One region of the Aerococcus sp. NPDC058936 genome, then DNA from elsewhere that is predicted to be linked to it. Evidence: predicted binding sites of a transcription regulator. Region 1 holds the regulator's gene; each other region holds the start of a gene.

Region 1 (3,291 bases):
ATCGTCTGTGACAGTGACTTGGCCAAGAATTATTCAGGCAGAAGGTGGCGTGGAGGCTTTTGAGAAACGGATGCCCGGCCAGCAATTAGAGAAAGTAGGTCGAGTAGGGAAATTTTTACTTTTCTATTGGACAGATGTGACATGGATTGCCCATTTACGAATGGAAGGCAAATACCTATATGAGCCAACCGATAGCCCGGTAGACCAATATACCCATGTTATTTGTCATCTGACTGACGGTCATGACCTTCGTTACCGAGATGTTCGGAAGTTTGGCCGGATTCATATGGTTGAAAAGGCGGATACTGAAGCAGAGATTGCCAAGTTGAAATTAGGTCCTGAGCCAAACGATTTAACCTTTACTTATCTGCAAAAACGATTTGATAAGACAACAAGATCCATCAAGACAGTACTCTTAGATCAAGGGGTTATTGCGGGAATTGGCAATATTTATGCGGATGAAATTTTATTTGCAGCGAAAATCCACCCTGAACAAAGCGCTAGATCATTATATGATGAGGAAATCCAAACCATTATCACTGAGAGTCGTCGGATTATGGCGTCAGCCATTGAAGTTGGTGGGACAACGATTCGAACCTATACCAATACCTTTGGTGAGAATGGTCAATTTGCCGATTATTTAAAGGCCTACGGGAAAAAGGGGCAACCCTGTCCACGTTGTGGCACTGAGATTGAGAAAATTAGCGTGGCTAAAAGAGGGACGCATTTCTGTCCACATTGCCAGCGCATTCACCTTGCAGTGAAAAATATTACATCATCTATTTAAATTAAAACGGAGGCACTATGAGTCATATTTTAGGACTAACCGGCAGTATTGCCACAGGTAAATCAACAGCAAGCAAATTTTTTAAGAAAGCCGGTTTTCCAGTCATCGATGCGGATTACGGGGCACGGGTGGTTGTTGAACCCGGACAACCAGGTTTAGAAGCGGTTAAAGCACATTTTGGAGAGGATATTGTCTTTCCTAATGGGGTTTTAGACCGCAAAAAACTAGGCCAAATTATATTCTCAGATGATAAGGAACGAGAGAAACTGAATGAACTGTTACGTCAACCTATTCGCGACTGGTTAAACAGTCAAAAAGACAAGTATGAAGCGGAAGGCCATGAACTAATTGTTATGGATATCCCTTTATTATTTGAAGGGAATTTCGCGGATGCATGTGACCAGGTGATGGTTATTTATGTGTCAGAAACCATTCAATTAGACCGGTTAATACAGCGGGATAACTTAACTTCAGTTGAAGCTTTTCAACGAATGACTTGTCAAATGTCCATTGAACGAAAAGCCATGATGGCGGATGTGGTAATTGATAATTCGGGTTCTATTGCAAATACTGAACAACAATTGGATGCATGGGTTGGCATCTCTGGTTTTCAACCGCTAAAATAGTGGTTGAATAGCCTTTGTGCTATAATAAATCAAGCAATTATTCAAGTATATTAAAATTGAAAGCAGAGGTGTCAAATATATGCAATGTCCAAATTGTGCTTCAACCAATTTAAAAGTAATTGATAGTCGACCAGCGGAGAATAATACCTCTATTCGTCGACGTCGAGAGTGCTTAGACTGTGGCGCTCGTTTTACCACTTTCGAGCGCATCGAACGAACACCCTTATTAGTCGTTAAACGTGACGGAACCAGAGAAGAATTTTCTCATGAGAAAGTTTTACGTGGCCTGATCCGTTCTGCTGAAAAGCGTCCTGTATCAGCTGACCAACTTGAACAGTTAGCCAATGATGTTGAATCTGAATTGCGGTCTCGTAGCCAAAATGAGGTACCAGCTTCAGAAATTGGGGAGTTGTTGATGGCAGCTTTACCAGATATTGATGAAGTGGCTTATATTCGTTATGCTAGCGTATACCGACAATTTGAGGATCCGACTGTTTTCCTAAGAGAAATCGAGCGATTAAGAGGGCGGAATGACCAGGCTGAAAGTGACGTGAATCCTGAAGAGTCAAACCAAGGTCATGTAGCAGACTAAATATTTCATAGAAGGGAGGGTAATGCCAGTGACATACCCATGGCAAAATTTAGATCCAAAAGGGCTTGTTCAAATTACCCAACCCCACTGGATTTCAGATATTGACCAGCAAGTCCTACTTCACCTATACCAACCCATTATTGGTGGCATTGCCTACGCCTTTTACCAGACTTTATATGCCAATATTCAATTGTCTGACTTTGCCTCAATCCCTTTGCGTCACTTCGATTTGATGGAACAAATGGTGGCCGGTAAGGAGCAATACGTGAAGGCCAGACGGCAACTTGAAGCAATTGGCTTATTACAAGTTTTTGAAAAAAGTAATCATACAAGCCAAGATGATGTGACGACTATTTATCAATTACAAGCACCATTGGATTCTAAGCATATCTTCTCTGATCCAATTATGTCTAGTCTATTAATGGACCGGTTGGGTCAAGACCGCTATCAATTGATGCTAGATAAGTTTTCCATCAAAATGCCGATGGATTATAAATCAGGAGATTGGACGGAAGTGACCGCCACCTTCCAGGATGTCTACCGATTACCAAGCCAGTACTTTCCCATTTCTGATGAGATTGAGGATAAGTTGGTAGCTAAGAATAGCCAAACCAAGGCAACTACAATTACTAGTTCAACCTTGAATATGAACACCTTAAAAGAGTTGCTCCAATCGTCATTCATCTCTGAAAAAGCTATTACAGATGACGTGAGAGAGATGTTTGTATCCTTACATCAACTCTATGGTTTTGATGAAGTGGACTTGAAAGAATTGGCCTTATCAGCGACTGATCTAAGGACCAATAAGATTGACGTACGCAAGTTACAACGTCTGGCTTTAGACCGGTCGAGCAATCAAACGAGTACAAGCAATGTTCACCAAGCAAAAGCATCTACACAAGGGACTAGTAGCGGTTTAACGGACCGGATCACAGTTTCAGAGACTAAAGACCGCCAACAGGCAGACCAAGCTGATCAAATATGGTTAGGCAAAGGGCTTTCACAAGAAGAGTTGTCATTTTCTAAATTGGCTAGGTCTTATCCACCAATTGCTTTTGCGAAGTCGATTAAGGAACAAAAGGGTGGCTATCTGACGAAGTCTGAGGGTAACGCTATTACCGAGTTGATCAAATTAGAGGTGATTCAGCCGGCGACCTTAAATGTAATGGTCCAATATTGTTTGATTGAGTTGGAACAGAACCGGCTGACGCGCTCATACCTAGAGAGTGTTGCTGATGACTGGCGTCAAAACAAGGTGGTTGAGCCTGAAGAAGCCATGTTATACT
Region 2 (3,291 bases), on a different contig from region 1:
TTTCCTGTTAACTTATTTCTTTAAAACCGAAATGGGGCAAGCTTTGATTGCAACAGGTGATAATATGCAAATGGCTAAATCACTAGGGATTGAAACGTCAGAGATGACTATGCTTGGTTACATGCTAGCCAATGGATTGATCGCTGTGTCAGGTTATATTGTTTCTACTGATAATGGCTATGCTGATATTCAAATGGGTGTTGGTACTGTAGTAATTGGTTTAGCTTCTATTATTATCGGGGAAGTTCTATTCCGCAATGTGAAATTAGGCGTTCGTTTTATCACTATCGTAGTGGGCTCAATTATTTACCGTTTACTATTAACGATTGTCTTAATGATGAACTTTGAAGCGAATGACTTCCGTCTATTCTCAGCAATTATCGTTGCTTTATGTCTGGCTATTCCAACCATTCAAAATAAAGTGGCTGACTACCGTGAATACAGAAAGGTGGCTAAATAATGACGACCTTATTAGAAATTAACCAAGCGAGAAAAGTATTTAACAAACGAACACCGGATGCCTTTGCAGCTTTAGATAACTTATCATTAACAGTGGAAAAAGGCGATTTCATTACCATTGTTGGGGGTAACGGGGCAGGGAAATCAACCCTATTGAACGCCATTGCAGGTACCTTCCTGTTAGACTCAGGTGCCATCACATTAAACGATAATGACATTAGTCGTCTTGCTGAAGAGGACCGGGCTAAATTTGTTTCCCGCGTATTCCAAAATCCGTCAATGGGAACAGCACCACGTATGACCGTTGAAGAAAACTTATCATTAGCTTTAAAACGAGGACAAAAAAGAGGTTTAGGGTTAGCTATTAAAGATGACAATCGGAAACAATTCCAAGAGGCTTTAAGCCAATTGCATTTAGGATTAGAAAATCGATTGGATGCTGAAATAGGCTTATTATCCGGAGGGCAAAGACAAGCGATTGCTTTATTGATGGCAACTATCACTAAACCAGAAATTTTACTATTAGATGAACATACAGCAGCCTTAGACGCAAAGACATCTAAACGCATTTTGGAAATTTCATCTGACCAAGTAAAAGATCATAACCTAACTGCCTTAATGATTACTCATAATCTACAGGATGCCTTATTATATGGTAACCGGATGATCCTTTTACACCACGGTAAAATCATTAAAAATTTTAGTAAAGAAGAAAAAGACCATTTAACAGCAGGTGATTTATACCAAATCATGGCTGACTTGGCTGAATCAGACTATCAAGAACAAGAAAGTTCTATTTAACAAAAAAGCGTCACAGTCCAAATCCCAAATCATGTTGATGAGGAAGAGGGCGTGACGCTTTTTATATAAAAACGACTGAAGTTTTATCTTCAGTCGTTTGATTTCATTATGCTAATTTTGCTAAACGGTCTGGTTGGAAACCGTAGAAAGCTTCTTCGTTTTCTGCAACGATTACAGGTACAGCTTGGAAGCCCATGCCTTTAACTTCAGCTAATGCTTCTTCTGATTCTGTAACATCGATTGTTTGAAATTCGATTTCTTTTTCAGTTAAATATTTTTTTGTGAAATTGCATTGCATGCAATTTGGTTTTGTGTATACAGTTACCATGATTATCCCCCTATATATGCCACATGTAGTTGTGATTTATCTTATGAACACAATATATAGGGTTTATAGTCCTGAGTCAAGTTGTTTAGCTTAAATTATTTTTTACATCAACAGAACCTGAGCTAAAAGGTTGATGTATGGGAATTTTCAAATTTTTGAAAAATTCATGAGGATTTATAAGTGCAAATTTAGTACTTCATTCAATAAAATATCGAAACAACCAAGATTAAATTTTACCAAAAATAAGAGTGCTTGTCACTTGTAATTTGAAATCAGAGGGGACAATTGTATAATGAATCAAATGCTATCAAGAAATTTGGGAGGTAACATGTATGAAGAAAAAAGCGTTGGGACTAGTTGCAGCGGTAATGCTTGCGGCTTGTGGCACTAAAGAGAAAGCTACAGAAAAGGTCTTGAATATCCAATCCACAGATGAAATTCAATCAGCTGATACGGCCTTTGCGGCATCAAATATTGCAACAATCACTGCTAATATGAACTTTTATAACGGTTTGTACACTTATGATTTGGACAACCAATTAATTGCGGCAGATGCAGACGACATGCCGACAATTTCTGAGGATGGGACTGTTTACACCATTAAATTGAAGGAAACAGCGACCTGGTCAAACGGCGATCCCGTGACAGCCAACGATTACGTCTATGCATGGCGACGAATGGTGGATCCTGACTTAGGTGCGCCGTATGCTTATATGTTTGATGGCACAATCGACAATGCCACAGAAATCATGGCTGGCGAATTGGCTGTTAGTGAATTAGGCGTTCAGGCAGTGGACGATAAGACATTGGAAATCACCTTAGAAAATCCAGCAGCTTACTTTACCGACCTCTTGACCGTGCCTGCTTATTACCCGCAAAATCAGGAAGTCGTTGAAGCAGCAGGTGACCAATACGGGGCCACCAGTGATTCTGCCGTCTATAACGGTCCATTTGTTTTAACTGAATGGGATGCAGCGACTGGAAACACCTGGACTTTTGCAAAAAATGTTCACTACTGGGATGTTGACAATGTCAATTTAGATGCGGTTAATTTCCAATACCTACCTGAAACAGCTACCGCACTAAATTTATACGACTCTGCCCAATTAGATGTCATCGAATTAACTGGTAATTTTGCGGTCCAAAACCAAAATAATGAAGACTACCAAACTTATCCAATCCCGCGGACAAATTATATCGAAGTTAACCACGAAACACCGGGCCTAGACAACTTGAATATTCGCCGTGCCATCTATCAAGCCATTGACCGGGAAGCCTTTGTAGATAATATTTTACAAAACGGGTCAATCGCAAGTAACGGCTTTGTATCACGAGAAGTTGCCTGGAATCCGGACACAGATGCTGATTTCAGAGATGACGCAACGATTGAAACAGATTACGATTTGGAAGATGCCAAAGAAAAATGGGAAAATGGTTTGGCAGAGGCTGACTTTGACTCCTTATCATTGGAGATGGTTGCGGCTGATGATGAAGAAAGCCAAATTTTTGCGGAGTATATTCAATCGCAATTAACAGAAAATCTGCCGGGTATTGAAGTTATCATAAGGACTATGCCATCATCTGCTCGATTTGCAGCCTTATCTGATGGAGACTATGACTTAGGTGTTACTTTCTGGCAAGCTGATTTCGGGGACCCAATCAACTATTTAGAACGTTTTGATTCCACTATTACCCGCGGAAAT
Region 3 (3,291 bases), on a different contig from region 1:
AATGAAACCACCACTGGCATATTGCGGATAGTCTTTTTCAAATTCAAGTTTTTCAAACGGCGTAGGGGACTTACGGACGTCATAGTGAAATGAGTTTGTATAGTATTCTTTATCCGTAATATCCGAGATTGGCCCAAATTTTTCAAGGTCTAATTCGCAAAAACGATCAGTCAGACTTTCAGCTGGTGTTGAATAGATACTAAAGTGGTAGCCGTAGGTATTTCCTAGATGATCAGCTTTTTGCTTCATCGTTTTCAAAACAGACAGGGTAAAGTGCTTTGCGTCAGGATGTGACTCCCAATTAGGGCCATAAAAAGCTGTACCAATCTCATATAAACCGATATATCCCATTGATACTGTAGACCGTTTCTGATTAAATAATAGGTCGACTGGGTCATCCTCATTTAACCTTTTACCAAAGGCACCGTGCATATATAAAATCGGTGCGTTTTCTGGCTTAGCTTCCTTTACCCGGTTGATACGGAATAAAAGCGCATCCGCCATAATATCTAACCGTTCATCTAATATGCTAAAAAATCGTTCTTGGTTGCCTTTAGCTTCAAGTGCAATCCGTGGTAAGTTTAAACTGACCACGCCAAGATTCATCCGGCCACTATTCACTTCTTGCCCATGCTTATCTTGCCAAGCTTGTAAGAAGGACCGACAACCCATGGGTGCTTTGAAAGAGCCTGTTAATTCAACAATTTTGTCATACATTAAGACATCCGGGTACATTCTTTGCGTCGCACAGGTCAGTGCTAATTGCTTGAGATCGTAATTAGGATCTTTAGGTTCAAGGTTTACCCCTCGTTTAAGGGTGAAGACCAACTTAGGAAAAATGGCCGTCCTTTTTTCCTTGCCTAGTCCTTCGATACGAATATCAAAAATGGCTTTTTGAATTTCTCGCTCATACCAAGAAGTCCCTAAACCAAAGCCAAAGGTTGTAAAGGGTGTCTGACCTTGAGAAGTATATAAAGTATTGATTTCGTATTCTAGACTTTGGATTGCATCGTGGATATCTTTCTTCGTACGAGACTTTGCGAAGGCCTCTTGTTTTTTGGTACCATCGATCCATTCTCTAGCAATAGCGAGATTCTTTTTGTAATTCATTTCTGCATAAGGCGCTAAGACTTCGTCTATGCGGTCAACAGTCGTACCACCGTATTGACTAGATGCAACATTGGCAATAATTTGAGCCGTTTGAGCTGCTGCTGTTTGAATGGATTTTGGTGATGCCACTTCGGCGTTACCAATCTTAAAGCCATTACTAAACATATTTTCTAGGTCAATCAATGAACAGTTTGTCATTGGTGCGTACGGATTATAGTCCAAGTCATGGATATGGATATCCCCTTTTAAGTGCGCATTAGCGACATGTTTGGGTAGCATTTTAAGGCCGATAGCTTTCGACACGATACCTGCTGTTAAGTCACGTTGGGTATTAAAGACCTTACTATCCTTATTGGCATTTTCGTTCACCACATCTTGTGCCTTATTGATTAGCCCTTGCATACGAGTCTGGATGTTAGTTGCATTGGCAAACCTTTCTTCAGTCGCTTGTCTGTTTGCTAGATAGGTCTTTGCTATATGGTTGAAATTTTGGTCTTGTAAAACCTGCACTAACTGGTGATGAATAGTGGTCACCTCTATGGCGTCATTAGGGTTTGCTTTTTGAATATCGGCTAAATTTGCTAATACTTGGTGCAATATTAGGTTGATATTAGCTGTTTCAGCTTGTTCACTTTGACTTGCTTTTATAATGGATTGTTGTAATTTGTCGACATCAAAAGCGACCGTTCGACCATCACGTTTGTGTACTTTTACTTGGTCAAAGCTATCTTGGTGTAATATTTCTTGAACTGATTGTGCCATGAATAGTGCCTCCTTACTATAACATGAAAAATAAGTTTAGACACAACATATAGTGTCTTCGTCAAAATATTTTATCATATATAGTGCCCCGTACAAGGGTAAACGAAAATAGTGCATGGGTCAAAAAGTAAAAATGAAGAAAAATAAACAATTAATGTATGATTTTAAAAAAGCGAAAAATAAAAACGGTCAAAAAACCACCATGACTGATTAAAGAATGGTGGTATTGACCGAATAGTTTATTTAAATGACCTGAGTTCAAACTAGTCATCTTTTGAATTAAAAAAAGTGCTTTTCTGTATTTGCTAAATTTCGGTAGTCTTGAATATCTAAGACAGCCTCTACTACCCCGCGGAATTGATCTTGATCATCAAAAGTGGCTAGGAATTCGGTATGTGCAAAAAAATTAGGGCTAGAAAAGCTCATTGGCTGAATAATCAGACGAGCATTTTTTAAATCATCTAAAAGTTGCGCAATCTTTGGCCATAAGCGTGGTGGATGACAAAACTCAATGTCACGACCGATTTCCAAAGGTGAGCGTTTGAAAATCATCTGATCATAAGGTACCACGTGGTTGAAATATCTAAAGCGGAAGTTTTCGTCTATATAGGTAATTTCAAAAGGCAGGGCGTTCATTAAACTGGTGAACTCAGCAAGGGATAGATAGCCATTTTCCAAGTCTAATGGTTGATCAATGGCCACTTGGTCTGGTCTAGTGAGCAGTTGATTGTGGTGACTATACCAATCAACCTGTACATATCCATCGGAAAATTGTATCGTTTCACTTTGTTTGCTAGTGAGATTTTCTTCGAGTCGTACTAAAGCTGTCAATTTTTTGTTTTTTAAATCTGCTTCATCCGGTCCTTTAACAGAACGGTCTGTGCCTGGGGCGATGTCAATAAACCGTTGGATATCCTGGACGTATTCGAGGATACCTAAGAATTGATGATGATCATCGAATAGTGGTTGATATGTCACATAAATCATTGCAGTGCCCTTAGCGCTTGTTTCTTGGAACCAGTAGGACACAGCCTTTTCTTGACCAGATTTTAGTTTATCAAAAACTGGGTGAATTGTCTTCCAAACACTGGCCGGAAAAAGCGTCTGTGCAGCCATCCCTATCTGACAATTTTCACGATATTGAAAGGGGAAACCCGTCTTATCTTGACAGGGCAGGGTGTAATTTGTGTATTGAATATGTCCTGCTGAATTGATAAAGGTAAGGGTGACTGGTATCCGGTCTAAGATAATCCGCATTTGGTTGATAGATAAGAATCCATCGCCAACAGGGAGTGGCATGTCAGGGTCAATGATCGCTTGCTGTCGGCTTTCTGTAGCTTGAAATTCGGGTTTTCCTTCCCAGCTGATGAGCATAGCGCCATCAGGAAAACGGATTCTTTGGCTTTCAATGATGGATTT

What was found. The regulator NrdR, encoded in region 1, represses ribonucleotide reductase genes. The targets are predictions, from matches to a motif close to ACACNATATATNGTGT.
Region 2: a site for NrdR is predicted at 1,636-1,651, ahead of nrdH (glutaredoxin-like protein NrdH). Genes of this name have one in related genera too.
Region 3: a site for NrdR is predicted at 1,913-1,928, ahead of nrdD (anaerobic ribonucleoside-triphosphate reductase). Genes of this name have one in related genera too.

The regions. Positions count from the first base shown of each region.
Region 1 covers NZ_JBHYKZ010000004.1:165,987-169,277, reverse strand. Annotated here, with positions in the region: gene mutM (DNA-formamidopyrimidine glycosylase) at 1-787, shown strand, start outside; gene coaE (dephospho-CoA kinase) at 805-1,413, shown strand; gene nrdR (transcriptional regulator NrdR) at 1,493-2,005, shown strand; gene ACFW0C_RS04815 (DnaD domain protein) at 2,028-3,291, shown strand, end outside.
Region 2 covers NZ_JBHYKZ010000008.1:26,042-29,332, forward strand. Annotated here, with positions in the region: gene ACFW0C_RS07235 (ABC transporter permease) at 1-460, shown strand, start outside; gene ACFW0C_RS07240 (ABC transporter ATP-binding protein) at 460-1,260, shown strand; gene nrdH (glutaredoxin-like protein NrdH) at 1,367-1,588, opposite strand; gene ACFW0C_RS07250 (peptide ABC transporter substrate-binding protein) at 1,921-3,291, shown strand, end outside.
Region 3 covers NZ_JBHYKZ010000003.1:173,246-176,536, reverse strand. Annotated here, with positions in the region: gene nrdD (anaerobic ribonucleoside-triphosphate reductase) at 1-1,872, opposite strand, end outside; gene ACFW0C_RS03700 (DUF438 domain-containing protein) at 2,152-3,291, opposite strand, start outside.